Regions from separate parts of the Afifella aestuarii genome, predicted to be linked through region 3. Evidence: riboswitches for the same ligand, from Rfam matches in the RefSeq annotation. Region 3 holds a riboswitch; each other region holds the start of a gene.
The links. A riboswitch is a leader RNA that binds a small molecule or an ion and turns the genes downstream of it on or off. The one in region 3 is predicted to bind thiamine pyrophosphate.
Positions count from the first base shown of each region.

Region 1 (9,519 bases), on a different contig from region 3:
ACCTTACGGTTTTCGCCGAGATTGGGCTCCTCGCCCGACTGCTTCGCCTTGATCAGGTTCCAGCGCCTCTGCAAGGCGTTGAAGCCCTCCCAGTATTCGCCGCTCGACGGCACCACTCGGATGACGGCGACGTCGGGGTCTTCTTTGCCGCCGGGAAACCAGCTTTCGGCATCGTCGAACCAGACAGCATCAATGAGCCGCTGGTCGGTGGTGAGGTACGCCTGTCCCGAAACCGAGACATATTCTTTCCGTCCAGGCCGCGCGAAAGAGAGATTAACCTCCGGATGCGCGGCAAGCTCATCCGCCTTGTGAGATGATTTCCGCGTCAAGAGATGAAACTCGTGCGTGGATTTGTCGACGTCGAAGCCCATCGGGCGAGAGCGCAGCTCGCCACCGTCCCGGCTTGTCAGCATGCAGACGGTCACGTCTTCGATAAGATCGAAGAACTCCTCGATCGGCGCATCTGTCATCAGCGTATCTCCTTGTTTCTCGGACGATTCAACGCCCGGCGGCCGGCTCATGTTCCGCCTTCATGCTTGCCTCTTCGGCCTCCAAAAATCGCATGAGAGCAGTCTCCGCCGCCGAGAGATGTGTGCGGTGCGGTCCGCGCAGAAGATCGGCGCGCAAGCGTTCCTCCTGGAACGCCTGGACAACCAGCGGATGCACGTAACTGGAACGGCATACGGCCATTGTATTGGCGAGCTTGTCGCTGACCTCGCGCATCACGGATGCGATGGCTCGTTTCCGGGCCACCTCGCTTTCCGGTTTCTCGCTTGTCACGAAGAGTTCAAGGGCTGCCGCGCTCGCGGCAAAGGTGCGGAAATCTTTCGACGTCACCTGCGCTCCGGCCGCGTTCTTCAGATATTGATTCAAGTCCCGGGCGTTCAGGTAAGCCCGGCTTCCATCGCTCTCGCGATAGGCGAACAGGCGGCGTTTGCCGATTGCCTTAAGCTTACGAAGTCGCGACGGGAGGTAGGTGTCTGGGATCACCTTGTGGATTTTCTTCCCCGATTTGCCTGTGAAATCGAGCGTCACGGTGCGGCCGTTCAGCCGCACATCCTTTTTAAGAAGGGTGGTTGCACCGCGGGCGCCTTCTCCGTCACTCGGCTCGCCGCGATGACCCGACCGCAACAAGGCTCGGTCGACGAGGCGCGCCGCGACAGCTGCAGAAAAACGCCGGTCGGTGCGACGGCGGTCGAGATCTCGCGCGATACGCTCGCGGATTTTCGGGAGCGCCCGGCCGAACCGTAAAAGGCGCTCGGCCTTGATGGCGTTGCGGACCTCCGTCCAATCCTCGTGATAGCGGTATTGCAGGCGACCTTCCTGGTCGCGTCCGACGGCCTGCAGATGCGCATGCGGGTCCTCGGCGATGCAGACCGAGGTCCAGGCTGGCGGGATAACGAGGTCTTCCAGGCGCCGGCGCAGGCGGCGATCGCGGATGGTCTTGCCATCACATCTATAGGTGAAGCCACGCCCGCTGCGGCGGCGCTCGATCTTGAGGTTCTCCGCGCAGATGTAGTTGAGCCCGCACAATTCGGCTCGTTCCTGAAGCGTGTCGGCCATCGTGCCTCCAAAGGACGGGCACGAAACGGGCAGGAGAGAGCCCTGGTTCCGCGGCTGAGCGCAGAGCTTCCTAAGCCGGCAACCCTATGTTTCTCAGAGGCTTGCGAAGGTTGGAGCGCTCTTGTCGCTCAGTTCGTATAGCCGCGGCCAGCCGGTGAACGCGCCAGCCTCTGGCCGCGTCTCGCTTCGCGATGGATCGTGTAAAGCGCGGCCGCGATGACGATGCCGGCGCCGATGAAGGTGCGTATGGCGGGAATCTCGCTGAAGATCAGGATGCCGAGGATCGTCGCCCAAAGGAGGCGAGCGTAATCGAGCGCCGCCAGAACGGTCGCTTCGCCGGCGCGAAATGCCTGTATGTTGCAGCTTTGTGCCGTGACCGAGACGAGCCCTATGGCGACGAGCAGGCCGAATTCCGTCCAGGTCGGCCACACCCATTGCCAGATCGCGAGAGGTGTCAGCAAAACACCCACGAAGACCGTCTGATAGGCGAGGATGGTGATCGCGAGGTCTGAGCGCGACAGGAGCCGAATGATCACCATGACGAGGGCCGCCGAGGCGGCGCCCGCTACGGCGAGAAGGCCATAGCCGTCGATGCCTGCGCCGGTCGGGTTGAGCATCACCATGACGCCGATGAAGCCGCAGATGATCGCGCCCCAGCGGCGAGGACCGACCGCCTCTTTGAGGATGACGATGGCAAAGAGCGGGATGAAAAAGCTCTTGGCGAAAGCGATCGCGGTTGCATCAGCGAGCGGCAGATGAACAACCGCTGTGAAGCCGCAGAACATCGCAATGACGGCGAAGAGGATGCGTCCCGCGTGAAGGAGAGGGCGCCGCGTCGTCAGCGAACCCGGAAACCCCCGGATGATCAGCGGCAGAGCGGCGAGAAACATCACCGACTGACGCACGACCAGGATTTCAGCGACCGGCAGCCTCGTGCCGATGAGCTTGATCAGCGTCATCATGATGGTGAAGAGAATAGTGGCGACGATGATCCAGGCGGCACCACGGAGATTGCCGGGCAGAGCCTGAAACCGTTTCGTCAGTCCGGCAGATGTTTCGCCGAACCGGCCCGTTCCATCCATGGCTGTCTATTGACGCTTCGTCGCATTCTCCGTCAAGCTGTGGGCGGTCTTTCGTTCGTCGGTGCAGGCTCCCCGCTTGCGCCTGTCTCTCCTGCTTTCACGACGGATAATTGCGCTGATGACCGATCTGGCACCGCCAAAGTTTGGCATGGGGGCGCGGGTGCGCCGTGTCGAGGATGAGGCTCTCATTCGCGGTGAGGGCCGCTATACGACCGACGTGAAGCCGGCCGGCACGCTGGTCGCCTTTGTCTTGCGTTCGCCGCTTGCGCATGCGCGCTTCGACCCGCCGCGCCTTGAGGCGGCGCGAAAGGCAGAGGGCGTGAAGCTCGTGTGGACGGCAGCCGATGTCGCCGACATGGCCGCCATGCCCTGTCTCGGATCGGGGCCGGCCAAGGGCGAAATGCGCAAGGCCGAGGTGCCCGTTCTCTGCGAAGGCGTGGTTCGGCATGTGGGGGATGCAGTCGCTTTCGTCGTCGCCGATACAATCGAGAATGCGCGCGCAGCGGCGGAATTGATCGAGATCGATTACGAACCTCTGCCGGTTGCGGTCGGCACCGATCGGCTGCTCGAGGCGGACACGCCGCTCGTATGGCCGGAGCACGGGACCAACCTTGCCTTCGAGTATGAGGTGGGAGACGCGGCCGCGACGGATGACGCGTTCGCTAAGGCCGACAAGGTCGCCCGGCTCAGCCTCGTCAACAACCGCCTCGTCTGCAACTATATCGAGCCGCGCGCGATCGTTGCCGAATACGATCCGGGGCAAGAACGCTGGACGCTGACGGTCGGCTCGCAGGGGGTGCACGGCATGCGCAAGGCGGTCGCCAAAGCGATGCAGGTGGACCCGTCGCGCCTTCGTGTCGTCACGCCGGAGGTCGGCGGCGGCTTCGGCCCCAAAATCTTCGCCTACCGGGAATATCCACTCGCGGCCAAAGCGGCCGCAGTGCTCGGTCAGCCTGTGCGCTGGGTTTGCGATCGCAACGAGCATTTTCAGTCGGATGCGCAAGGCCGCGACAACATCGCGGAGGCGGCGATGGCGCTCGATCAAGACGGCCGCATCCTCGCCATGAAGGTCGATCTCACGGCCAATATGGGTGCCTATCTCTCGCAGTTCGGGCCGTATATTCCTTGGGTCGGGGTCTCGATGACGACTGGGCTTTATGACATCGACATCGCCCATGTGAGCGTCAAAGGCGTCTATTCGAATACCGTGCCGGTCGACGCCTATCGTGGTGCCGGGCGTCCCGAAGCGGCGTTCCTGTTGGAGCGGCTGATCGACGAGGCCGCCCGCGTGGTGGGTCTGGCTCCAGACGAAATCCGGCGACGCAACTTTATCCGGCCGGAGCAATTGCCGTACGAGACCGTCACCGGACGACTGTATGATACAGGCGAATTTGCTGGGCACCTGGATCGGGCGCTGGAGGTCTCGGACCACGCCGGTTTCGAGACGCGCGCCGCAGAGAGCAAGGCGCGCGGACGGCTCAGAGGCATCGGGATGGCGAGCTATGTGGAGGCTTGCGCTTTTGCCGGCTCCGAACCGGCGAAAATCGTGCTCGAAGACGACGGCCATGTCGCGCTTTTCATCGGCACGCAGGCGACCGGACAGGGACACCGCACGGCCTATGCCCAGTTCGTGGCCGAGCGGCTCGGCCTCGATCTCGATCAGATCCGGGTGCATCAGGGCGATACCGATGCGCTGGAAACGGGCGGCGGCACGGGCGGCTCACGCTCCATCCCGCTCGGTGGTCCGTCCGTGCGGATCGCATCGGACAATCTTGCGGAAAAGCTCAAGGATCTGGCTGCCGATGCGCTGGAAGCGGCTGCGGGCGATATCGAGCTTGCCGCCGGAGAGGCGCGGATCGTCGGGACCGACCGGGCGATTTCTTTCGCCGATCTCGCGGCCAGAGCGGGCGACCGCGCCGAGGTGACGGCGATCGGAGAGTTCAAACAGGCGGAAGCGACCTATCCGAACGGCACGCATGTCTGCGAATTGGAGATCGATCCGGAGACGGGCAGCACACGTATCGAACGCTACACCATCGTCGATGATTTCGGGGTGAGCGTGAATCCGCTGCTGCTCGAGGGCCAGGTGCATGGCGGTGTGGCGCAGAGCATCGGCCAGGTGCTTCTGGAGAACACGGTCTATGACGAAGACGGGCAGCTTCTGACCGCAAGCTTCAGCGATTATGCCATGCCGCGCGCATGGGACACGGTTTCCTTCCATTTCGAGACGCGCAACGTGCCTTCGACGCACAATGCCCTCGGCATCAAAGGTGCGGGTGAGGCGGGAACGATCGGCGCGACGCCCGCGGTCATGAATGCCGTTGTCGATGCGCTTTATCGAGAGTACGGGATCCGCCATCTCGACCTGCCGGCGACACCGCTGCGGGTATGGAATGCCATTCAAGCCGCAAAGGCGGCGCTCCCCGGACAACGAGGCTAGGGTGACCAAAGACGTAGCGGACTGCCGGCGTAACGCGCGGCAGAGCCGAGGCGGTGGGCAATCGTGACCACAGCGACCCGCGCCATCATTCTCAAGGTCAGCTCGACCATTGCCTTTGCGCTGATGCTTTCCTGCATCAAGCTCGTCGGCGAGCGCGTGCCGACCGGCGAGATCGTTTTCTTTCGCTCCGCATTTGCGCTCGTTCCGCTCCTCGGCATGCTCGCCTGGCAGAACAAGCTCAAGGAGGCCGTGCGCACCAAAGATCCCTGGAGCCATGCCCGTCGCGGCCTCGTCGGGGTGACCACGATGATGCTGTGGTTCGCCGGCGTCCAGCGCCTGCCTCTGCCCGAATCCATGGCGATCAGCTACGGTGCGCCTTTGATGATCGTCGTGTTGGGCGCCCTGATCCTGCACGAAACGGTGCGCATCTATCGTTCGACCGCCGTTGCTGTCGGTTTCGTCGGCATCATGATCGTGCTGTGGCCGCGCTTCGATCTCCTCTCAAGCGGTGAACTCGGCGGGCGGGAATTCGTCGGCTCGCTCTGCGCGCTCGGCTCCATGGTGCTGACGGCGGTGGTCGCGATCCTCATCCGCAAGATGACGGCGACGGAATCGACCTCCGCCATCGTCTTCTATTTTTCCGTCACGTGCACGGTCGTGGCGCTTTTCACCATCCCGTTCGGGTGGGTCATGCCCGATACGGAAGAGATGATCCTTCTCATCCTGTGCGGGCTTTTCGGTGGCCTCGGGCAGATCACCCTGACGGCCGCCTATCGTTATGCCGAGACGTCAACGATCGCGCCTTTCGAGTATGCCTCGATGATCTGGGGCACGATCGCCGGCTATCTGCTCTTCAATGAAATTCCCGGAATCAACGTCGCCGTGGGCGGAGCGGTCGTCATCGCTGCCGGCATCTTCATCATCTACCGCGAGCATCAATTGGGGCTGGAGCGGCGAAAGATGCGCAAATTGTCGACGCCGCAGGGGTGAGGCGGATGAGCCTCAGAACGCCTTGAAGGTGGGAATCGTTTTGGTGTCCTGGATGCCTTCGATGACGTGCACCTTTTCCTGTACGAAGCGGCCGATGTCGTCGTCTGCGCTCAGATAGAACTTTGCGAGAAGGTCGTAATCGCCTGCTGTGGAATAGATTTCTGACGCGATCTCGGCGTCGGCCAGGGCGGTGGCGACCTGGTAGGCCTGGCCGAGCTGGCATTTGATGAGTACGAAAAACGGGGTCATGGCTGTCTCCTTGGCGCGGAGAAAACCGCAACTGTCCGGTCGCGGCAAGGGCCAAGCGGCCGATGCTTGCAAAGCGGTTCTGAGACCACTAGATCGGAAGACGTCTCAGGGGGTGCCGCTGCAATCTGTAGGCGGCTGAGAGGCGATCCGGCCAACCCCTCGAACCTGATCCGGTTAACACCGGCGGAGGGATGGGATGATGCCGAGAAATCCTCGTCGTTCATTTGCTTCCGCTTCGGGCCGGGTCCGAAGTGGGAGAATTTCATGCCTATGACGATCGACGAGGTCTTTGCGGCGCTGACGGATCTGCGGGCGCGCCGGCCTCTCGTCCAAAACATCACCAACTTCGTTTCGATGAGCGTCTCCGCGAATGCGCTTCTCGCACTCGGCGCATCGCCTGCGATGGTGCATGCCGAGGAAGAAGTCGGTGATTTCGCCAAGCTTGCGGATGCGCTCGTCGTCAATATCGGCACGTTGTCGCCCGCCTGGCTGCGCGCCATGAAAAAAGCCGCCGAGGCCATGGGGGAGCAGCAGAAGCCCTGGGTGCTTGACCCGGTGGCGACGGGCGCGACGCCATTTCGAAGCGAAGCCGCGAACACACTTCTGTCCCTGCGACCCGCGATCGTGCGCGGCAATGCGAGCGAGATCATGAGCCTCGCAGGCGAGGCTGGGGCACTCGGCAGGGGGGTCGATTCTCTTGCCGCCTCCGATCAGGCCGTTGCGGCGGCGAAGGCGCTGGCGCGGACATCGGGAAGTGTCGTTGCCGTGACTGGCGCCACGGATTACGCGACAGATGGCGATGAGGTCGTTTCGATCACCGGCGGGCATGATCTCATGCCGCGCTCGACCGCCCTCGGCTGTGCGCTTTCCGCCTGTGTGGCCGCTTTCTCGGCCGTGCGGCCGCCGCTCGAAGCGGCGACCGCCGGGCTTGCCGTTTATGCCGCTGCCGGCCGGATCGCTGGTGAGCGATGCGGCAACGGGCCTGGTCATCTTCCGGCCGAGCTTTGTGACGCGCTTTTCCGCATGGACAAGGATCTTCTTGCCGCTCATTCCGGTATTGGCGCTGGAAGCGGGGAGGCGAAATGATGCGTCATCCCTTCGATCTTTCGCTTTATCTCGTCACCGATCCGAAGCTCTGTGGTCCGCGCGATTTTTTCGAGACGGTCGCTGCGGCCGTCAAAGGCGGTGTGACGCTGGTGCAGCTGCGCGATCCCGACGCCGGCACGCGTGAACTCGTTGCCATTGCGCGTCGCCTGAAGGCGCTGTTGGAGCCGATGAGCGTGCCGCTCATCGTCAATGACCGCATCGATGTCGCGCTCGCGGCCAGGGCTGACGGCGTGCATCTCGGTCAGAGCGACATGGACGGCGCGGATGCACGGCGGCTGATCGGCGAAGAACGCATCCTCGGGATTTCCGTGGGCAATGCGGCGGAACATGAGGCGTCCCGAGAGGCTCTTTCCGGCGCCGATTATATCGGGGTCGGACCGGTCTATACGACGGCCACCAAGCCCAATGCCGGAGCGGCCATCGGCTTGGAGGGGCTTGCTGCGGTCACAAGAGCGGTCGGGCTTCGCTCCGTTGCTATCGGTGGGATCGGCGCTTCCAATGCCGCCGAATGCATCGCTGCCGGGGCCGAGGGCGTTGCCGTCGTGTCCGCCATCATGGGGGCCGACGATCCACAAGCCGCCGCCCAGGCGCTTCTTGAAGAAATTCGTACAGCGAAGGACACACAATGACGGCCATCGCACTTTCGATTGCAGGCACAGACCCGACCAGCGGCGCCGGCATCCAGGCCGACCTCAAGACTTTCTCCGCCCTTGGCGTCTATGGCGCGACGGTGATCACGGCGCTGGTCGCCCAGAACACATGCGGTGTGAGGGCCATTCACGACGTGCCCGCGGATTTCGTGGCGGCCGAGATGGATGCGGTCTTCTCCGACCTTGCCGTCGGCGCGACCAAAATCGGCATGCTCTCGAAGCCGGCGGTCATCGAGACGGTGGCCGAGGGGCTGACGCGGTGGGAGCCCGGTCCCGTCGTGCTCGATCCGGTGATGGTGGCCGCTTCCGGCGATCCGCTCATTGCCGATGAGGCCGTGACGAGCCTGCGCGAGAGGCTTTTCCCGCTTTCCGCCGTGATCACGCCCAATCTGATGGAAGCGGCCCGCCTGCTCGACGAGGAGCCTGCGGACGATTCCGACACCATGCTGCGCCAGGCGCAGGCGCTTGCCGATTTCGGCGCCGGGGCGGTCCTTCTCAAAGGCGGGCATGGCAATGGCGATGAAGCCGCGGACCTGTTGTGGTTCGAAGGCGAGGCCCATTGGTTCAGCGCGCCGCGCATCGACACCAAGAATACACACGGTACCGGCTGCACGCTGTCCTCGGCGATTGCGGCGGGGCTTGCCAACGGGCTCGGCCTGCCGGAGGCGGTCGATGCCGCCAAGGCCTATGTCCACAACGCCATCGTCAATGCGGACCTTTTGGAGGTCGGCAAGGGGCATGGACCGGTTCACCATTTCTACCGGCAATGGAGGAATGGGTGAGCTCTGGCCACGGCCTCAGCCGGCGCGGCCTTCTCGCCGGAGGGGCGGCGACTGCAGGCGCTGGCGCACTTGCCCGACCGGCAGTCGCCCAAAGCCGCATCGAATGGTCGATGGTCACGTCGTGGCCGAAGAACCTGCCGGGCCCCGGCGTTTCGGCGGAACGGATCGCACGTGATATCGAGCTCGCGTCCGGCGGACGCATGATCGTGCAGGTGCATGCTGCGGGCGAGATCGTCCCGGCCCTTGCCGTGTTCGATGCGGTGTCGGAAGGGACAGCCGAGATGGCGCATACCGCCTCTCTGTTCTGGGCCGGCAAGGCGAAGGTCGCTCCAGTCTTCACCGCGGCGCCTTTCGGCCTGACCCCTCTGGAGCATATCACCTGGATCGACCATGGCGGCGGTCAGGAGCTGTGGGACGAGCTTTATCGCCCGTTCGGGGTGAAGCCGTTCATGGCCGGAAACACCGGCTTTCAGATGGGCGGCTGGTATCGCGGCGAGATCAACTCGCTCGACGATTTCAAAGGCCTCAAAATTCGCATGCCAGGCCTCGGTGGTGAGGTCGCGCGCCGGCTCGGGGCAACGCCCGTGTCGCTGCCAGCATCGGAGATTTTGCCGGCGCTCCAGTCGGGGACGATCGACGCGACGGAGTTTTTGGGG
Region 1 covers NZ_SAUF01000001.1:1,632,250-1,641,768, forward strand. Annotated here, with positions in the region: gene EO094_RS07660 (pyridoxamine 5'-phosphate oxidase family protein) at 1-470, opposite strand, end outside; gene EO094_RS07665 (DNA topoisomerase IB) at 499-1,563, opposite strand; gene EO094_RS07670 (DMT family transporter) at 1,692-2,645, opposite strand; gene EO094_RS07675 (xanthine dehydrogenase family protein molybdopterin-binding subunit) at 2,764-5,085, shown strand; gene EO094_RS07680 (DMT family transporter) at 5,149-6,075, shown strand; gene EO094_RS07685 (Lrp/AsnC ligand binding domain-containing protein) at 6,088-6,324, opposite strand; TPP riboswitch at 6,423-6,533, shown strand; gene thiM (hydroxyethylthiazole kinase) at 6,589-7,410, shown strand; gene thiE (thiamine phosphate synthase) at 7,407-8,060, shown strand; gene thiD (bifunctional hydroxymethylpyrimidine kinase/phosphomethylpyrimidine kinase) at 8,057-8,863, shown strand; gene EO094_RS07705 (TRAP transporter substrate-binding protein) at 8,860-9,519, shown strand, end outside.
Region 1: it holds a riboswitch for thiamine pyrophosphate, as region 3 does, so the genes downstream of both, thiM (hydroxyethylthiazole kinase) here and thiB (thiamine ABC transporter substrate binding subunit) in region 3, are expected to answer to the same signal.

Region 2 (9,519 bases), on a different contig from region 3:
GGTTCAGAGAAGGTGCGGACATCGCGGGCGCCGGCGCTGATCGCGACCGTTCTGGTTCTGTTGATCGCGCTCGGCATCGGAGCGGTCGTCTATTCGCAATGGGATACGATCGTCACCGCGTATGACGATATCTCCGGCCAGGTTTCCTCCGACGAGACGGCACAGGGAACGGCTCCGGGGAACGCCGAGGACAACACGTCCTCGTCGCCTTTGACGGGCCTCATTGAGAGCCAGGGCGAACGCGTGGAAGGCAAGGACGAGGATCGTCTCCTCACCGGGCCGGAAGCCGAGACGCCCGATGCCGGACCTTCCACGAGCCAGGAAGAGCCGATGGATGCGCCTCTCGACGGTGCGCCCAGCGACGAAGGTCTGCCGGACGACACAGGCGAATCAGATGGCGCGGGCCTGCCGGCAGACGAGACGCCGCCGGGAACGCCGGACGAGCTCTCCGAGACGGCGCCCTCCAGCGGGAATGCCGCGGGACAGGCCGCGAGCGGTTCGCTCGTCGGGCAAAGGGCGATCTTCTACGAGCAGGGCGAAGACGGTGCCGCCGGCAAGGCGGTGAACGGCGCCGTGTCGTGGTCGACGGTCAAGCGCGACGACGGAGGCTCTGCCATCCAGGCGAAGATCGACGTGCCGGAGCGTGAGGCCGAGGTCACGATCACCATTTCCAAGAACAACGACGTTGCCCTGCCGGCGAGCCATCTCATCGAGATCGCCTTCTCCGGGACGCTCGACGACACCGCGGTCGTGCAGCGTGTTCCGGCCTTGGTGATGAAGCCGAACGAGCAGGCGCGTGGACAGCCGCTCGCAGGCGCTGCCGTCGACGTGACCGGTGACCTCTACTGGATCGCGCTTTCTGATACGCCCGATCAGGTGGAGCGGAATCTGGAGCTTCTTCGCAGCGGTTCCTGGTTCGACCTGCCGATCCTGTTTGAGGGCGGAAAGCGGGCCCTGATCACCTTCGAGAAGGGTATTCCGGGCGACAAGGTGTTTGAGAATGTGATGCAGAGCTGGGGCGATTCCTGATCGCCCCAGCCTGACTGGCTTTCACCGAACTGGCTTTCACTGAACGGGCCTTTACCGAACGGCCTGGGCGTAGCTTTCCAGCTCCGGCACAGTCTCGATCAGTCCCTGATCCTTCATGAATTCCGCGAACCGCTGATAGCGGCCGGCATCGAAGGCGCCGGGGCTTTTCGAAAAGCGGGCGACCGTATCCATGAACGCGCGGCGGTTGAGTTCGTCGCCGAGATCGGGATGTGCTTTCGTGAAGATCTCGAGGGCTTCCTCGGGATGGTTGGTCAGATAAAGCGTGGCGCGCTCGATCGCCTTCAGGAAGCGCGGCAGCCTGTCGTCGTCGAGCTTGTCGGAGCGTGCGATGAAGATGAGCTCGTCATAGGGCGGCACGCCGTGCTCCTCGGGATAGAAGGCGCGGCCGGGCTTGCCTTCGATGTCGAGCTGGTTGAGCTCGACATTGCGGAATGCGCCGATGACGGCATCGACGCGTCCTGCGAGAAGGGCCGGTGAGAGTGCGAAGTTGACGTTGACGAGATCGACGTCGTCGAGGGTCACGCCGCTTTCTCCGAGCATCATCTTCAGAAGCACATCCTCGAAGCCTCCAACCGAGAAGCCGACCGTCTTCCCCTTGAGATCGGCGAGCGTCGTCACATCGCTGTCTTCCAGAACCACGAGCGAGTTGAGCGGCGTTTCGACGAGCGTTCCAAAGCGCGCCAGCGGCAATCCTTCGGCCACCTGAAGATAGAGGTTGGGCTGGTAGGAAATGGCGACATCGCCTTCACCTGCCGCAACGAGGCGGGGTGGGGCGCTCGGGTCGGCCGGCGGGATCATTTCCACATCGAGGTCTTCCTCGGCGAAATAGCCCTTTTCCTGCGCGACGACGAGCGGCGCGTGGTCGGGGTTCACGAACCAATCGAGCAGCACGGTCAGGTGGTCCGCGGCCGCGGCGGGCGATGCCGTCAAGATGAGCGCCAGAAGCATCAGGCGCAGGCGGTCGAGCATGGTCATTTCCTCTCTTTTCGGATCATGTCGGGTTTAGGCGGATCGTCAGGCGATGCTCGCTTCTCCCGGCACCCAGCCGAGGAGGCGGCGCAGGAAGAGGTCGATCAGGGCGCGCAGCAGGATCGCCATGGCGGCGAGCAGGAAGAGGCCGACGAAGACGCGGTCGGTCTGCATGCGGGCATTGGCCTGCAGCATGACAAAGCCGAGGCCAGCCGAGGCGCCGACCCATTCCCCGACGACGGCGCCGATCGGCGCGATCGCGGTGGCGACCCTGAGCCCGGAGGCGAGGGCGGGCAGGGCCGCGGGAATGCGGATGTAGCGGAAGGTGTCGCGCCTGGAGGCGCGGTTGAGCCTTGCGAGATCGAGAAGGCCCGGATCGGTGCGCTTCAGACCATCGGCAAACGAGGTGGCCACCGGAAAATAGATGATGAGCCCGGCCATTACGACTTTGGACGCCATGCCGAAGCCGAACCAGATGACGAGAAGAGGCGCGATGGCGAAGACCGGGAGCGCCTGGCTCGCCGCCAGGATCGGCATGGCGAGCCTTTCAAGCGCGGGAGAGGCAACGACCAGGATCGCCGTCAATGCGCCGACCAGCGCTCCGGCGAAGAGGCCGACCACGATCTCCGTCGCGGTGACGGCGGCATTGCCGAGATAATAGAAGGGGAGGGCGGAGAAAGCCGTCACGAGATCGCTCGGCGCCGGCAGGATGAAGCGCGGTACGCCGGTTGCGCGCACGAGGCCTTCCCAGATGGCGAGGAGTGCGATCGCGATCGCGAGACGGATTGCGAGAATGGCCAGCACGCGCCCCTTTCATGGCAGAGATCATGCGTGCTGGAGAGACTGAGGCCCGTCCCTTCGCCGGCATGACCCGGATCAGGTTCAAAGGGTCCGGCCGCCATCACGGCCATCTCAGCGCGGTTTGTCCGCACACCCCTCGGAAGCGTCCACCATAACTCTCCGGCCGAGGCTTGCAAGCCGTCTCACTCCGCCACTGGGGCGCGTTTGGGCGCTCATCCATGGTCCCGGTGGATGACAAATTTGCCGCAGAGGAATAGAGGCGGGGAAATGCGTGTCCTCTTTGCCCCTTTGCGTTGGCTTTTCGATCAACCCTATCTGCTCTTGACGCTGACCTCGCTCTTCTGGGCCGGCAATGCGGTGGTCGCGCGGGCGGTGATCGATGATTTCTCACCGATCCTTTTCGCGCAGCTGCGCTGGGGTGGGGCTGCGCTGTTGATCCTGCCTTTCGCCATGAAGGCTCTGCGCGCCGACTGGCCGGTGATCCAGCGTCATCTCGGCGTGCTGACGCTGATGGCTTTGTGCGGCATCACGCTCTTCAACACGCTTCTCTACTGGGCTCTCGAATATACGACGGCGCTCAATGTCGTGCTTCTGCAGGCGACGACACCGCTCGCCATCGCCTTCGTCGTTTTCATGCTCTTCCGCGAGCGGCTCACCTTCGGCCAGCTTGCCGGGATCGTCGTCTCCCTCATCGGCGTCGTGGTCATCGTCTCGCGCGGGCAATTGCAGGTGCTGGCGCATCTGCGGCTCAATCCGGGCGACGTGATCATGCTGATCGACGTCGTCATCTATGCCACCTATTCCGCGCTTTTGAAGCGGCGGCCGCCTCTTCACTGGCTGAGCTTCCTGGCGATCACCATCGGATGGGGCGCCATCATGCTCCTGCCAGCAAGCGCGCTCGATCTTTTGCGTGGCGGCCATATCGACATCAATGCAGCGAGCCTTGCCGCGCTCTTCTACGTCGCCGTTTTTCCCTCAGTGCTCGCCTATATCTGCTTCAACCGGGGCGTCGATCTCATCGGTCCGAACAGGGCGGGGCCCTTCTTCCATCTGGTGCCGTTCTTCGGCGCCATTCTCGCCGTCTTCGCTCTTGGCGAGACTTTTACCTACGCCCACGCTTTCGGCGGCGTGTGCATTCTCGGCGGCGTCTTCCTGGCGAGCCGGAGGCAGCGCCTCAAGAATCGGGTGGAGCCGGAGAGAAGCCTCTCTTAGGGCTCGTCACATGGACGCCAAAACCCTCCCCACATCTTCTCGCGCCGCGCCAGCGGAGGCTTCTCTCGATCTCGGCAGCCTGACGCTTCTTCTCCTTCTGTCGCTCCTCTGGGGCGGCTCGTTCCTGTTCATGCGCGTCGCGGGTGCGGAGGTGCCGGTCTTCACGCTCGTGCTCTTGCGCGTCGGCATCGCGGCTGCGGCACTCTGGGTCGTCATCATCGCTTCGGGGCGGCGCCTGCCGAGCCGGGGTGGTATTTATCTGCGCGCGCTTTTGATGGGTTTTCTCAACAACGCCGTGCCGTTTTCACTGATCACCTTCGCGACCGTCGAAATCGGTGCGGGAGCGGCCTCCATCCTCAACGCGACGACGCCGATCTTCACCGTTCTCATCGCGCATGTTCTGACGGCCGACGAGAAGATGACGACGAACAAGGTCACGGGCGTCGTTCTCGGTTTTCTGGGTGTTGCCGTGATGATCGGCCTGCCGGCCCTGCGCGGGCTGACGGCTGATTTTCTGGCCGTTCTGGCGATGCTTGCCGCGGCGACGTCTTATGGGTTTTCGGCGGTCGTCGGAAAGGGATTTCGGGCGACCGATCCCGTCGTGGCGGCGGCGATGCAGCTTTCCGCATCGACCCTTTTGATGGTTCCGGTCGCATTTCTCATCGACCGGCCCTTCGCCACGGCAATGCCCGGCATGGCCGCGATCCTTTCGATCCTCGGCCTGGCACTTCTGTCCACGTCCTTAGCTTATGTGCTGTTTTTCCGGATTCTGGCGCGCGCCGGCGGCACGAACGCGATGCTCGTCACGCTTCTCGTGCCGGTGAGCGCGGTGACGCTCGGCGTCGTGCTTCTCGGAGAAAGCCTGTCGGCGGGGCAGTTCGCCGGCATGGCGATGATCGGCGCAGGGCTCGTCGTCATGGACGGACGGGCCCTGCGGCGGTTGCGGGGCGGTTGACGCGCCTGGCGGGTGAAGCGCGGCGCGATTAAGCGCTTGGGCGGGTGCTCCGCCTCAGGCGTCGGCGAGGAGGCGCTGCTGGGCGCCGCGGTCGCGTTCCTTGGAGGCGCGGATCATCGCCTTCTGCACCTTTTCGAAGGCCCTGACCTCGAGCTGGCGCACACGCTCGCGCGAGACGCCGAACTCGCCCGACAGCTCTTCCAATGTCAGCGGTTCGTCGGAGAGACGACGCGCCTCGAAGATCCGCCGTTCGCGCTCGTCGAGCACCTCGATCGCGTCCTTCAGCATGGCGCGGCGCTGCTGGAGTTCGTCCTGGGCAATGAGGTTCGTCTCCTGGCTTTCCGTCTCATCGTCGGACAGCCAGTCCTGCCATTCGCCGCCTTCGCCTTCATTGGCGCGGATCGGCGCGTTGAGCGAGGCATCACCGGACAACCGCCGGTTCATGGAGATGACCTCCTCCTCGCTCACATTGAGACGCTTGGCGATCGTTGCCACCTGCTCGGGCTTCAGGTCGCCTTCTTCCAGCGCCGAAATCTGGCTCTTGGCCTTGCGCAGGTTGAAGAAGAGCCGCTTCTGATTGGCCGTCGTGCCCATCTTCACGAGCGACCATGAGCGCAGGATATATTCCTGGATCGCGGCGCGGATCCACCACATCGCATAGGTGGCGAGGCGGAAGCCCTTGTCCGGATCGAAGCGCTTGACGGCCTGCATCAGGCCGACATTGCCTTCCGAAATGACCTCGCCGATCGGCAGGCCATAGCCGCGATAGCCCATGGCGATCTTGGCGACGAGGCGCAGATGGCTCGTCACCAGACGATGCGCGGCATCGCGGTCGTCATGCTCCTGATAGCGCTTGGCGAGGATATATTCCTCTTGCGGCTCGAGCATGGGGAATTTGCGAATCTCGTCGAGATAACGAGACAAACCGCCTTCGGCGGTGGATACGACGGGGATGTTGCCTGTGGCCATCGGGATTGCCTGTCATCAGAAGAGTCGACACCGGGAGGCGCCGCGGAGCGGCCGCATCCTGTGCACTCGTGGATTGTCTTGGAGCAGAGCTTTCGACCCCGCCTGTCTAACTTTTGTCACGTCCTGGGTTGCGTCAAGCCTATCACGGCTCTTGCGATGCTTCCTAATTACGGCCTTGTAAGGCTTCCGAAGGCTTTCTTAAGGCGTTCAGAAGTGTCTCGAAATCGCTCGGCAGTTGCGAATGGAAGAGCACTGTCTCGCCGGTTTCGGGATGGCGAAAGCCGAGCGAGCGGGCATGCAGGGCCTGGCGGGCGAGGCTGTGAAGGGCGTCGGCCGCGTCTGCGGGAAGTTTTGCGACCTTCGACTGAAAGCCTGAGCCGTAAAGTGCGTCGCCCAGAAGCGGATGGCCGATATGGGCCATGTGCACGCGAATTTGATGGGTGCGACCGGTCTCGAGACGGCAGGTGACGAGGCTTGCGAGCCCGTTCTGAAAGGTTTCCTCCACCCGGTAGTGTGTGACGGCATGACGGCCGCCGCGGCGGACGGCACGTTTTTCGCGGTTCTTGGTATCGCGGTCGAGCGGGGCATCGACCGACCCGGCGCGCAATTGCGGCACGCCCCAGACGAGCGCGCAATATTCCCGCTTCAGCGGGCCTTCGCGGCCGTGATCGGCAAATTGCGCCGAGAGATCGCGATGGGCGACATCGTTCTTGGCGATCACCAGAAGACCGCTCGTGTCCTTGTCGAGGCGATGGACGATGCCCGGACGGCGAATGCCGCCGATGCCGGAAAGCGTGTCGCCGCAATGGTGGAGGAGGGCGTTGACGAGTGTCCCGTTGTGAGCGCCGGGCGCGGGATGAACGACCATGCCCGCCGGCTTGTCGACGACGACGAGATCATCATCCTCATAAACGATCGCAAGCGGGATCTCTTCCGGCCGCGGGGTGGCTTCTTCCGGCTCCGGCAGGTCCACTTCGACCGTCTCGCCGGGTTTGACCCGGTAGTTCGGCTCGTCTAATTTCCGCGCGCCGACGCGGACATGGCCGTCCTTGATCAAAGCCTTGAGGCGGCTGCGCGACAGACGATCGGCGCGGGCAGCCAGAAAGGCATCGAGGCGCAGGCCGGTTTCGTCCGGCTCCACAGTGTAATCCAACACGCTTTCGTGATCCTTCATGACGCCTCACGCATCCGCCAAAGAGCGCCCCGGAAAACTGCCGCCGGTGGGCGACGACGACGAAAAGCCTCTCGATCCGGCCGCAGAAAGAGTGCGCCGGCGGCTCGTCCGCCTGTTGATCGTTTCGTTCGGGACCATGGTTTTGGGCTTTGTCGCCGTGTTCGGCGCAATAGTCTACAAGCTCGGTCTCCTCGGTGCCCCGGCCGGGACGGGGCCGAGCGTCGCCGAAGTGCGGCTGCCGGCGGGATCCACCGTCACGTCGGCCGCGCTCGACGGCGACAACATCCTTCTGCGGATCAGCGAAGCGGCGCGCGGCGACGGCCAGGAGGGCCGGGGCGAAGAGCTTCTTGTCCTCGATGCGGCGAGCGGCACGATCCTGCACCGTGTCAAATTGCTCCCGGGCGGCTGATCGAGGGCCTGAGAGCGCGGTTGGCTGGGGGCAGGGGCTGTGCTTGCCGGAATAGGCGGCAAGAACTGCACGCCACAAGACCCGCAGGTGGCAGGACCCGCACGCGCCAAGCCGCAATGGCGCGCCGCGGCTCCTGCGCCTTGCCGTGCCGTTGTTGTTTTGCTCCTTGCGCTGCTTTGAGTGTTTCGCACCTTGGGGCGCGTTGAGTGTGTCGCACCTTGCGGCGCTGGTGGGGAGCGAGCCTTTTGCCGTGATTTGCGGCGTTCTACGGGCGCCTCGTCCGCACAACGGGCCGGGTGGATCGGACGCTGTCCGGCTCGCAAGCGGGATTTTCATTTCTCGTCTCGTCGCCTCTTGCATCGCCGCGCGGGTCATGCCACATAGCGCCTCCGATGCTTCACGCGGGCGCTTTCGCCTGCCAGGCTGACGCCGCTGCTCCCTTCGTCTAGCGGTCTAGGACGCCGCCCTCTCACGGCGGAAACAGGGGTTCGATTCCCCTAGGGAGTACCAGCGCCTGAGTTTTGATGCGACGATTCCGTGGGTTTCGCTTCGGACATCAGGCGTTGACTGTAAGCTCCGGTATGCGGGCTTCTTGGGATTCTCTCTCTACATTCACACCTCTTCGGATCCGCGCTTTTGCTGAGGTACGGCGCGGGCGGCGCTTCGAGCAGGCGCTTCGGCTGCGTGGCATCGTCTTTATGGGACGGTCTCCTGTGCCTTCGGGCAAGGTCCATTTCCGTGCAGTTCATCGCCCCGTCACGACGAGTTTCGAGCAGGCGTTCGCCCGAAAACGCGGCCTGAGCTTGTGCGCGCCGGCGTCTTTGAGGGCGGATTGGCTGATTTTGAGGCTGGGCGACGGCAATCCGTTCAACAATCGAGCGAGGACTGTTTGAAAGAGTGACGTCGAAGCGGCTTCCGAGGCTCCGCCTTCACAAATCTTGCGGCTCGGAATCCCGGGGTTTTCAAGGGGTTTTGCCCGTCTCCGCGGCCCGCTCTGTTGGAAAGTTTCGTAAAATCCGGCTTCGAAAAGTCATTAGGGTCTCAGGAGTGAAACGAACTCCTTGAAGGGTGAGACCTCGGATGAACGAGCAAGTCCCGATTGAAGGCCGCGCCTCGGCTACAGCGTCGACGGCGGCCGCAGAAAAAGGTGGCATCCCCGGCTGGTGGATCACCATTTTCCTCTTCTGGCTCGGTTGGGTGTTCATGTACGCCGACCGAACCGTCCTCAGCCCAGTGATGCAGGACATACAGACCGAATTCGGCCTGAATGGGACCGAATTGGGGCTGATCAGTTCCCTGTTCTTCCTGGCCTATGCCGCCCTCCAGATCCCGGCCGGTATCCTCGGCGACCGCATCGGCCGCAAGAAGGTCCTCGTACCGGGCTTCCTGCTCTTCGGCGTCTTCACTGCCGTCAGCGGCATGGTCAAGACGTTCCCGCAGCTCATTGCCGCGCGCATCATCACCGGGGTGGGCGAGGGCACCTATTACGGGCCGCAATACGGTATCTCTTCGGAACAGATTCCGCAGAAATTCCGCTCCCTCGGCAGCGCCATCATCAATTCCGGCATGGCCTTCGGCATTGCGCTCGGACTGATGATGTCGAGCTGGGTGGCCTACACGCTCGATCTCGGCTGGCGCATGCCGTTCTATGTGCTCGCCGTTTTGACCATGATCACGGGTCTGTTGATCTGGGTTCTGGTCAAGGAGCATCCGCGCGCCAAAAGCGCCGAGGGCACGTCGCAAGGCTCGTCCTTCAAGTCGCTCATCAAGAACCGCAACCTGCTCCTCACCTATCTGATGGTGTTCTGCTCGCTGTTCGGGTTCTTCATGATCCTGACCTGGCTGCCTTACTATCTGCAGACAGAGCGCGGCATTCCGGCTGAAAACATCGGCAACATCGCCTCGCTCGTGGCCTGGGTCTCGATTCCCGGCGGGCTGCTCTTCGCCCACATTTCCGACCGGCTCGGCAAGCGTCGTCCG
Region 2 covers NZ_SAUF01000001.1:951,268-960,786, forward strand. Annotated here, with positions in the region: gene EO094_RS04410 (hypothetical protein) at 1-1,029, shown strand, start outside; gene EO094_RS04415 (ABC transporter substrate-binding protein) at 1,081-2,019, opposite strand; gene EO094_RS04420 (ABC transporter permease) at 2,065-2,823, opposite strand; TPP riboswitch at 2,856-2,967, opposite strand; gene EO094_RS04425 (DMT family transporter) at 3,088-4,032, shown strand; gene EO094_RS04430 (DMT family transporter) at 4,043-4,987, shown strand; gene rpoH (RNA polymerase sigma factor RpoH) at 5,042-5,956, opposite strand; gene EO094_RS04440 (RluA family pseudouridine synthase) at 6,120-7,130, opposite strand; gene EO094_RS04445 (hypothetical protein) at 7,129-7,539, shown strand; tRNA gene EO094_RS04450 (tRNA-Glu) at 7,974-8,049, shown strand; gene EO094_RS04455 (MFS transporter) at 8,620-9,519, shown strand, end outside.
Region 2: it holds a riboswitch for thiamine pyrophosphate, as region 3 does, so the genes downstream of both, EO094_RS04420 (ABC transporter permease) here and thiB (thiamine ABC transporter substrate binding subunit) in region 3, are expected to answer to the same signal.

Region 3 (9,519 bases):
AGCATCATCGAATGGGTCTCTCGGCCGATCCCCGATTGCTTGTAGCCGCCGAAAGCCGCATGGGCCGGATAGGCGTGGTAGCAATTGGTCCAGACGCGCCCGGCCTGGATGTTGCGGCCGAAATGGTAGCAGCGGTTCATATCGCGGCTCCACACGCCGGAGCCCAGGCCATAGAGCGTGTCGTTGGCGATATGCAGCGCTTCTTCCTCGTCCTTGAAGGTCGTCACCGACACGACGGGACCGAAGATCTCCTCCTGGAAAATGCGCATCTTGTTGTTGCCGTGGAACACGGTCGGCTGGACGAAATAGCCGCCTTCCAGCTCGCCGCCGAGATGGTTGCGCTCACCACCCGTGAGGATTTCGGCGCCTTCCTGTTTGCCGATGTCGATATAGGAAAGGATCTTTTCCAGCTGTTCGCTCGACGCCTGCGCTCCGATCATCGTCTCCGGGTCGAGCGGATTGCCTTGCTTGATGGCTTTCACGCGCTCCAGTGCCCGCTCCATGAAGCGGTCGTAGATGGAGTGCTGGATGAGCGCCCGCGACGGACAGGTGCAGACTTCACCCTGGTTGAGGGCGAACATGACGAACCCTTCGATGGCCTTGTCGAAGAAATCGTCGTCTTCCGCGCACACGTCGTCGAAGAAAATGTTCGGCGACTTCCCGCCAAGCTCCAGCGTCACTGGGATGAGGTTCTGGCTGGCGTATTGCATGATCAGCCGGCCGGTGGTCGTCTCGCCGGTGAACGCGATCTTCGCGATGCGGTTGGAGGAGGCGAGGGGCTTGCCGGCTTCGAGCCCGAAGCCGTTGACCACGTTCAGCACGCCCTCAGGCAGCAGGTCGCCGATGACGTCCATCAACACCATGATCGAGGCGGGCGTCTGCTCGGCCGGCTTCAACACCACGCAATTGCCTGCGGCGAGCGCCGGAGCGAGTTTCCACACGGCCATGAGGAGAGGAAAATTCCACGGGATGATCTGGCCGACGACACCCAAGGGCTCGTGGAAATGGTAGGCGATCGTTTCGTGATCGATTTCGGAGAGCGTGCCTTCCTGCGCCCGCACACAGCCGGCGAAATAGCGGAAGTGGTCGATCGCAAGCGGCAGGTCTGCGGCCGTCGTTTCCCGGATCGGCTTGCCGTTGTCCCACGTCTCTGCGGTGGCGAGGAGATCGAGATTCTCCTCCATCCGGTCGGCGATGCGATTGAGGATAAAGGCCCTCTGGGCGACGTTGGTCTTGCCCCAGGCGTCTTTCGCGGCATGGGCGGCGTCCAGCGCCGCCTCGATGTCTGCCGCATCCGAGCGCGCCACTTCGCACAGCGATTGGCCGGTGATCGGCGTGACGTTGTCGAAATACCGACCCGACTTCGGCGCCACCCATTTGCCGCCGATGTAATTGTCGTAGCGTGTGGCGAAAGGCAGCCGCGTTTCGCCGAACGGCCGTTCCAGTTGATCCATTGCTGTTCTCCCTAAGCGGGCGCTCTTGGCGAGAGAAAAGCGTTTCCTCTCGGGCGCCCTGGACAACAGGATCGATGTCGCCTGGAGGTCTGTCAGCCCCCCTCCAGCGGGAGAGAGGCTGCATCTGTCGCAGGAATGCGACAGGAAGCCGCGGGATCTTGTGTCGCCGCCTCCAGCCGTTTTGCGCCGAGTTTGCGATGGAAGGTCGCGCGCGAAATGCCGAGGATGCGCGCCGCCGCGGAGACGTTGCCGCCGGTGCGGGCGAGAGCGCGGGCAAGAACGGCCCGCTCCGCATCCTCCAGGCTCTCCGCACCCGGGATGCTCAGGAGATCGGAGGCCGGCACGGGCGCTTTGGCGAGGTTGCCTTTGATCCCCAAGGCCACGCGGGCGCTGTGCGATGCGCCGACGGCGAGGTCGTCGGCATTCACCGCGACGAGAGCCGCCGGATTGTGCTCCAGCCCCGAGACGGCGAGGATCCGCACATGCGCAAACGTGCGCCGGAAGGCTTCGGCTTCGATCCGCCGTGCCGCTTCGCGGACGCTGAGAGCGATAAGCCCCGCGAAGGTCTCGGTGAGATCGGTGCGGCAGGAGGAGACGTCGAGAACGCCGGCGAGTTCGCCGTTGTGGTCATGGATGGGGGCCGCCATGCAGCCGAGCGCCCCGTTGCGCGCAAAAAAGTGCTGATCGCGGTGCACGGTGACGGGGCGGCGCTCGATGACGCAGGTGCCGATGCCGTTGGTGCCTTCCGTTGCCTCGCTCCACAGCGCGCCCGGCCATAATCCCCACTCGTCGAAGATGGCATCGTCGCCAGCCTCGCCGCGACGCTCGACCGGCACGCCGTCGCTATCGGCAAGGAGCACGCAACACCCTGCTGCGCCGACAGCGCTGAAGAGCTGATCAAGACTGGCTTCGGCGGCGCGAATCCATGGCTCCATCCGCTCGCGCACCAGGGCGAATTCGCTCGCCGTCAGCCGGTGAGGCGGGTGCCGGTTGGCTGGGTCGAGCCCATAGAGACGCGCCGAGCGGCTCCAGGAGGCGACCATCGGCGATTGCGCGGCAGCCCCGGCCGTGATCGCTGAGTGAACCACATCGACGTGGGCACAAGTCTCGGACATCCCAAGTTTCCTCCCATTGGGGTTTCGATGCGCCCGGACCGGTTTTTGTATTCGGCTTGTTTAGGCGCATCGTCCGATTCTAGGTTCTTGCGTTCTCCTTGTGTATTTAGAGATACGACTAGGGCAATCGCCTGACTGCGCCTGGTATGATTGTTGTGGCGTTTCGTATTTTGTAAGACGAGAGTATTCGATGAATGTGGCGGCAAACGCAAGAGAGTGCAAAATGCGTATGAGCAGCGTTCGCTGCCATCCAAGAACGACGTGCCGACTTGGCGCTTCGATCTGCCCCGTCTCGTCCTCGGCCCCGGCACGCTTCTGCCTGGCCTGACGCCGCATTGCAGCATGCCGCGTTTAAGAGAGCGCGCGCGTTCCGAGGTAGCTCTCTACCGCGGCAATGCCCGAAGCTGACAGGGTTTCCTCGGTCGGCCCAACGGTGACGAAACGCCCCTTGTCGAGGAAGGCGACGTTGTCGGCGAAGCCCAGGGCATCCTCGGGATGATGCGTCACCATCAGCACCGTCATCGTTCCCTTCCGACGCCGCAGATCGCGCAACAACGCCAGCATTTCACGGCGTAGGGCGGGACCGAGCGCGGCAAACGGCTCGTCCAGCAGGAGCAGAGGGCGCTGGCGGACAAAGGCGCGCGCCAGCGCGACCCGCTGGCGTTCGCCGCCGGACATCTCCCCCGGCCTGCGATCTTCGAAGCCCACAAGGCCGACGGCCTCCAGCGCTTCTGCCGCGCGCTGCCGCTCGGCCGGGCTTAGCCGCAATCTCGGAGAAATTCCGAGCCCCACATTCTGCCTGGCGCTCATGTGGGCAAAGAGATTGTTCTCCTGAAACACGAAACTGAGCGGGCGTTGCGAGGGTGGCACGCCCGTCATGTCGGCGCCGGAGATCGTCACCCGGCCGCGCTCGGGCACGAGAAAGCCGGCGATGATGTCGAGGAGGGTCGATTTGCCGGCACCGCTTGGGCCGATGATCGCCAGCCATTCGCCAGGCGTCACCGTGAGGTCGAAGCGCATCGGGGCACTTTCATAGGTGTATTCTAGGCCGTCCAAGACGAGAGCGGGCAGGGCGCTCATCGACCTTCCTCCCCGCGAAACCCACGCTCCGCGAGAGCCATCAGGGCGAGACATAAGACACCGAGCAGCAGCGCCAGTCCGGCTGCGTCGGCTGTGCGATAGCTGCCCATGCGCTGCAGCAGCAGATAGGGCAGGGTGATGAAATCCTGGCTGCCAAAAAGCGCCATCGCACCGAGATCTCCGAGGGAGAGGGCGAGCGCAAAGGCAAAGGAGAGGGCCAGCGGCGCTTTCAGAGCGGGCCATTCGACGTGGCGCAGCCGCGCCAGCCCGAAGAGTCCCAGGCTCTCGGCAAGGCGATCGTGTCGCTGTGCCGAGGTGGCAAGCGCCGGTGCGAGAATACGCACGATAAACGGCATCGCCATTACGGCATTGGTGGCGACAACGACGAAAGGTGCCGCCGCGAAAACGTCGGTCACCTGTCGCAGCAGAAGAAACCAGCCGGCGCCGATGACGATCGGCGGCACCACGAGGACGAGGCTGCCCGACAGTTCGAAGAGCCCGCGCCAGGCTGCGCGGCCCCTTGAAGAGGAAGATCGTTCCAATGCCTGCCGCGCCAAGAGGAGAGGCGCGGCGAGCAAGACGGCGAGGGTCGCCGCCGCGATCGCCACGACGCCGCTGGTCATCGCGGCCCGTTGGACGTTTGGATCGGCCAGCAGTGCGATCAGATCGGAGCGCAGACCGGCGACGATCGTGGCGATGAACGGCGAGAGGACGAAGGCGATCCCCACGGTCAGAACCGCGAGATCGAGCGCGCGAACGAAGCCCTGGTGAGGGTCGTAGCGCCGTGCCCGCCGCCCGAGTGTAAAGCCGCCGGCCGTTGTCCGGCCAAGCCGCAGCGTGATGGCGACCGCAAGGCCGGTCAGCACAATCTGTATCAACGCCAGGAAAACCGCGAGACCCGGATCAAAATCGTAGCGCAGCGCCTGGTAGATCGCGACTTCCAGGGTGGTGGCACCCGGCCCGCCGCCGAGCGTGAGGACCAGCGTGAAGCTGGTGACGCAGAGCATGAAGATGAGGCTCGTCGCGCCGGGCAGCGCGGTGCGAATTGCCGGCCATTCGAGGATGCGGAAGGTGGTCAGCGGCGTGAGAGAAAGCTGCCCGGCGAGCTTCCAGCTTTCCGCCGGCACGCCGTCGAGTGCGGCGACCATCAGTCGGGCGGCGAGCGGCAGGTTGAAGAAGGTGTGGGCGATCAGGATGCCGGACAGCCCATAGACGTTGAGGCGATCGAAACCGAGAGTGGCGACCAGATCCGAGACGACGCCGTTGCGGCCCCACACCGCGATGATCGCCAAGGCGCCGACCAGCACCGGCAGAGCTTGCGGCAGGAGGAAAAGACGCAGGACAAGGCCGCGGCCAGGAAACCGCGCCCTGTGCAAGGCGACTGCAAGCGGCAGGGCACCGGCCACGGCAAGGAGGGTGGAAAGGGCCGCCTGTTCCAGCGTGAACAGCACCACTCCCCGCAAATAGCGGTCCGATGCCAAGGCAAAAAGGTCCGGCGCCGCATCGGCTTGGGTAAGCAAGGCGAAACATGCACCGCCCAAAAACACGGCGAGCGCGGCAACGGCGGCAAGTCCTGCCGCGACACGCCAACGTCGATCTGTCGAACCTGTCATCGGACGCGCGGAGAGCCTCAGCGGCCAAGCGCCTGCAGCCATTCCTGCGTCCAGGCGCGTCGGCTGTCGGCTACCGTTTGGGGATCGAAAGACAGGGTCTTGTCCGGGGTCACCAACTGCTCAAAGGCGCCGGGCAGCGGCGAGGCGGTCTCTGCGGCCGGCAGCATCCAATTGGTGGTCGGCAGCACGTTCTGCGCCGCGGGTGAGATCAGATAAGCGAGGAAGTCGCGGGCGAGATCTGGGTGCTCGGAGCTTGCGATGCGGCCGGCGACCTCGATCTGGATGTAATGGCCCTCATCGAAGGCTGCCGCGTGGTAGCGGTCGCTCTCCTCCTCGATCAGGTGATAGGCGGGCGAGGTGGTATAGCTCAGCACCATCGGGACTTCGCCGCTCGTCAGGAGCCCATAGGCTTCGCTCCAGCCGGGCGTCACCGTCAGGATACGCTCGGAGAACTCCCGCCATTTTGCCTCGGCGCCGTCGCCATAGACTTTTTTCATCCACAGGAGCAGCCCGAGACCCGGTGTCGAGCTGCGAGGATCTTCGATGGCGATCTTCTCCTCCGGATCGCCGCTGACCAGCTCCTCCAGGCTTTGCGGAGGGGCATCGATCGCCTCGCTGTCGTAGACGACGGCGAACCAACCGTAATCGTAGGGTATGAAAACCTGATCGGAAAAGCCGCCGGGCACGTCGACCGCAGATGTGTCGGTGCCATGCGGTGCGAAGAGCCCGGTCGCCCTGGCCTCAGCGATCAGGTTGGTGTCGAGCCCGACCACCACCTCCGCCGATGTCGAAGCACCTTCGAGCTTCAAACGGTTGAGGATCGCAACGCCGTCCTCCAGCCCGACCCATTTCACCGTGCAGCCACAAACCGCCTCAAAACCGGCCTTGATCTGCGGCCCCGGCCCATAATCGGTAACGAAGCTCTCATAGGTGTAGACCGTCAGCGAGGGCTTCTCCTCCTGCGCTGCGGCGGGTGTGATTGCGCCGAAGAACATTGCGGCGACGGCTGATGCTATGAAGATGGAAGGGGATTGCAGCGAGCCCAAGGGCGCCTCCTTGTCGTTTGAAAGCGGGAAGGGGCGCATTCGCGGCAACGAAAGCTCTCCATCCCTCCGCCGGTGCGAGCCGGATCAGGTTCAGCGGGTTGGCGGATAAGCCTCTCAGCCCTTTTGGGCACCCCGTGTGAGCGTCTTCAGACGTAGTGGAAATGCGCCGGCCCGACAAGCATCGAGCGATGATCTGGGCCTTGGCGACCTCGATCTAAACGACCAAGGTCCCCCCAATGACGAGCACCCGATCCATAATCTCTCCGATGTGCTGACGCCGATGACCCATCTGACGTCCGCGAGTCGCGAAGGAGTCGATGGATACCGGGGAATTTGCCAACGGCGTGCGGGAGTTGGGGCTCGGCGCCTTCCCTTTCACGTCAGATTCGGTTCGGGGAGACGGCGGACCTGCAAACCGATTTGGGTGGCGCGATTAAAGCGTCTCAGCGGAGACGTTTCGCCATGCGGCTTGTCTTCCATTGGGGTCGGGAAGACGATAATCAGGTGCTTGCCAGCTTGCGGCTGTCGCGCTCTGCACCGAGCTGCTGCATGGCAGGAAAACTTGGCAGGTCAACGAAGAAGATCGTTCCGCCGCCTTCTGTGCTGCGGAAGTCGATCTCGCCGTTGAGGTGCTCGACGATCGCCTTGGTGATGGAAAGGCCGAGACCCGTGCCGCCGACCTTCTGATTGTCGGAGAAATCGGCCCTTTCGAACTTGTTGAAGATGCGGTCGTGGAATTCTTCCGGGATGCCCGGCCCCTCGTCGCTCACATAGATGCGGGTGCGGCCGGCCCGCAGCGCGATGTGGATCCGAACGGTTCCCTCCGGCGGCGAGAATTTGATCGCATTGGACATCAGGTTGACGAGCACCTGGCTGAGGCGATCGGGATCGGCGAGGCAGACGAGCCCGGGCGCCGTGTCGTCGATCTCGATCGACGCTTTGTGTTCGGCCGCGTAGGCGCGCAGCGATTCCACCGTTGTCTCGACGAGAGGGCGAAGCGCGAGGGGTTTTATGTCGAAGGGCATCCTTCCGGATTCGATCCGCTCGATGTCCAGGATGTCGTTGATGAGACGCACCAGCCGCGCGCTGTTGGCATAGGCGATCGATACGAGATTGTTGCCCTTGGCGCTGAGCTTTCCGGCGCCTCCGGCCGCCACCAGGCCGAGCGCGCCGTGGATCGCGGTCAGGGGCGTGCGCAATTCGTGGCTGACGGTGGAGATGAAGTCGTTCTTCATCTGCTCGGAGCGCTTCTGCTCGGTGATATCGTAGACGAAACCGTCCCAGATGATCTCGTCTTTGCCGTAGCCGCGGGGCTCTGCGGTGGCGCGCATCCAAAGGACGTGGCCCTTGGGATGCATGCACTGCGCCTCGAATGACCAGGGCTCCAGGGTTTCCGCCGAACCTTCGAGAATGAGCTGCAATTTTTCGGCGTCTTGCCGGGAAATAAGCCTTGCGAGCTTCTCCGGATGCTCGACGAAGCTTTCCGGGGCGATGTCGAGGATGCGCCGTGCGCCATCGGAGACATAGCGCACCTCCAGCTGTCCATCTTCGTCCCGGGAGATTTGAAAGAGGATGCCAGGGGCGTTGTTGGCGGTCGCCTCCAGGCGGGCCTGCGCTTCGTTATGCGCCGCCACGGCCCAGCGGCGCTGGTATTCGCGGACGACGAGCTGGCCCATCAGAAGGACGGCCGCAAAATTCACCGTGACGAACAGGGAGGCCGATTTGAGAAAGATGTGCCAGGGCACGGCGGTCATCATCGCGATGACCAGGGCGGGCACGATGGCGGCGCTGAGGGCGTGATGGAGGATGTAACGCTGCGACACGGCGCGGCCGAGATGGCGCGTCCAGACGTACCACAGAAGGCTTGAACAGATTGCGGCAGAGGCGATGCCCGCGGCGCCGGGGACGGCGCCCAGGCCGCCGAAATAAAGCCGCAGCGCCATCATCGGAATGGCCGTGATCAGCGCGCAGACCGGCCCGCCGAGAGCTGCAGAGAGGGCGACGACCGCGTTGCGCGGATCGGTGCGCACCCCCTCCATCAATTCGACCGGATGGAGCATGATGAGCATGCCCGTGCCGGCGAAGACGAGGCCGAATGCGATGCTGCGACGCCAGAACGTTCCTTCCAGGCGCTCTCCCAGAAGAGCGAGAAAGATAATGGCGAGGATGATGGCGGAGGCTGCCTCGACCATCGTGACTACCGCATTCATGTGTTCCTCTGCGCCTGGGCACCGGCCTCGTCATGACCGAGTCCGAGTTGGACCATGTTCGACCTTGATGCCTGTATCCGCCGAGCGCTCTGCGGTCGGAGGTCAGGGGGAGCCGAATGTGCGCAAAAGTTGCATGCAGGGCTTTCTTCAAGCTTTCCTGGATGCTGTTTCCAGCCGGTCGCGCTCCAATTCGCGAGCGTGAATGCCAAGGAGAAGCAAAGCCGGCCAAAGGAGATAGGCCTCGATCTCGATGTTTTCCCCGAAGCTCAGAATGATGAAAACGAGTACGATGCCGAGAGGAAGCCGTCCTCGGCGGCCTTTGACGGAATCGACGGCGACAATCCAGAACTGCCAGACCAGCGGGACGAGGAGAGCCCACACTCCGACAAGACCTTTCACGAACAGCAGTCCATACCAGGTGTGATGACTTCCGATCGGCATGTACTCGACGATATGGGGACCCGGTTGAACCGTGCCGTGGCCGAACCACACCGCCTCGTTTTGCCAGCGCTCATAGGCGATACGTTGCAGGGTCTCGCGGACGCGGGTGCTGTCGGCTCTGGCGCCCTTGAAGGCCGAAACCGCATCCTGCATGGCCTGTAGAAGATATGTGCCGAGCGCCGCCATCGATGCGGCGACGCCGGCAGCGAGTTGCCAGGCGACGCTTTTGGCCAGAAGCGGCATCATGCGCGGGCCGACAGCGCATACGAAGAGGGCGACAAGGCTCATGCGCGACTTGGAAAAGAAGACCATCGCCAGCCCGGCGAGAATGCCCATCGCCATCCAGAAGCGGCTGCGGTCTTCGAGCGCGAAGAGAACCATGACGACGCCGAGAAGGCCGGCAAAGGGCGACCACGGGGCGTAGAATTGCCAGCGCGGCGTCCAGCTCGACGGATCAAGTGTGTAGAAATATACAGAGAAATATTCCGGACCCGGGCCGCCAACGGCCTTCAGAGGCGAAACGAAGATCTTTTCGGGCAAGCCGATCGAGGGTGCGACGA
Region 3 covers NZ_SAUF01000005.1:170,321-179,839, forward strand. Annotated here, with positions in the region: gene adh (aldehyde dehydrogenase) at 1-1,454, opposite strand, end outside; gene EO094_RS14990 (GAF domain-containing protein) at 1,547-2,569, opposite strand; gene thiQ (thiamine ABC transporter ATP-binding protein) at 2,921-3,649, opposite strand; gene thiP (thiamine/thiamine pyrophosphate ABC transporter permease) at 3,646-5,304, opposite strand; gene thiB (thiamine ABC transporter substrate binding subunit) at 5,280-6,257, opposite strand; TPP riboswitch at 6,353-6,453, opposite strand; gene EO094_RS15010 (ATP-binding protein) at 6,809-8,518, opposite strand; gene EO094_RS15015 (O-antigen ligase domain-containing protein) at 8,666-9,519, opposite strand, start outside.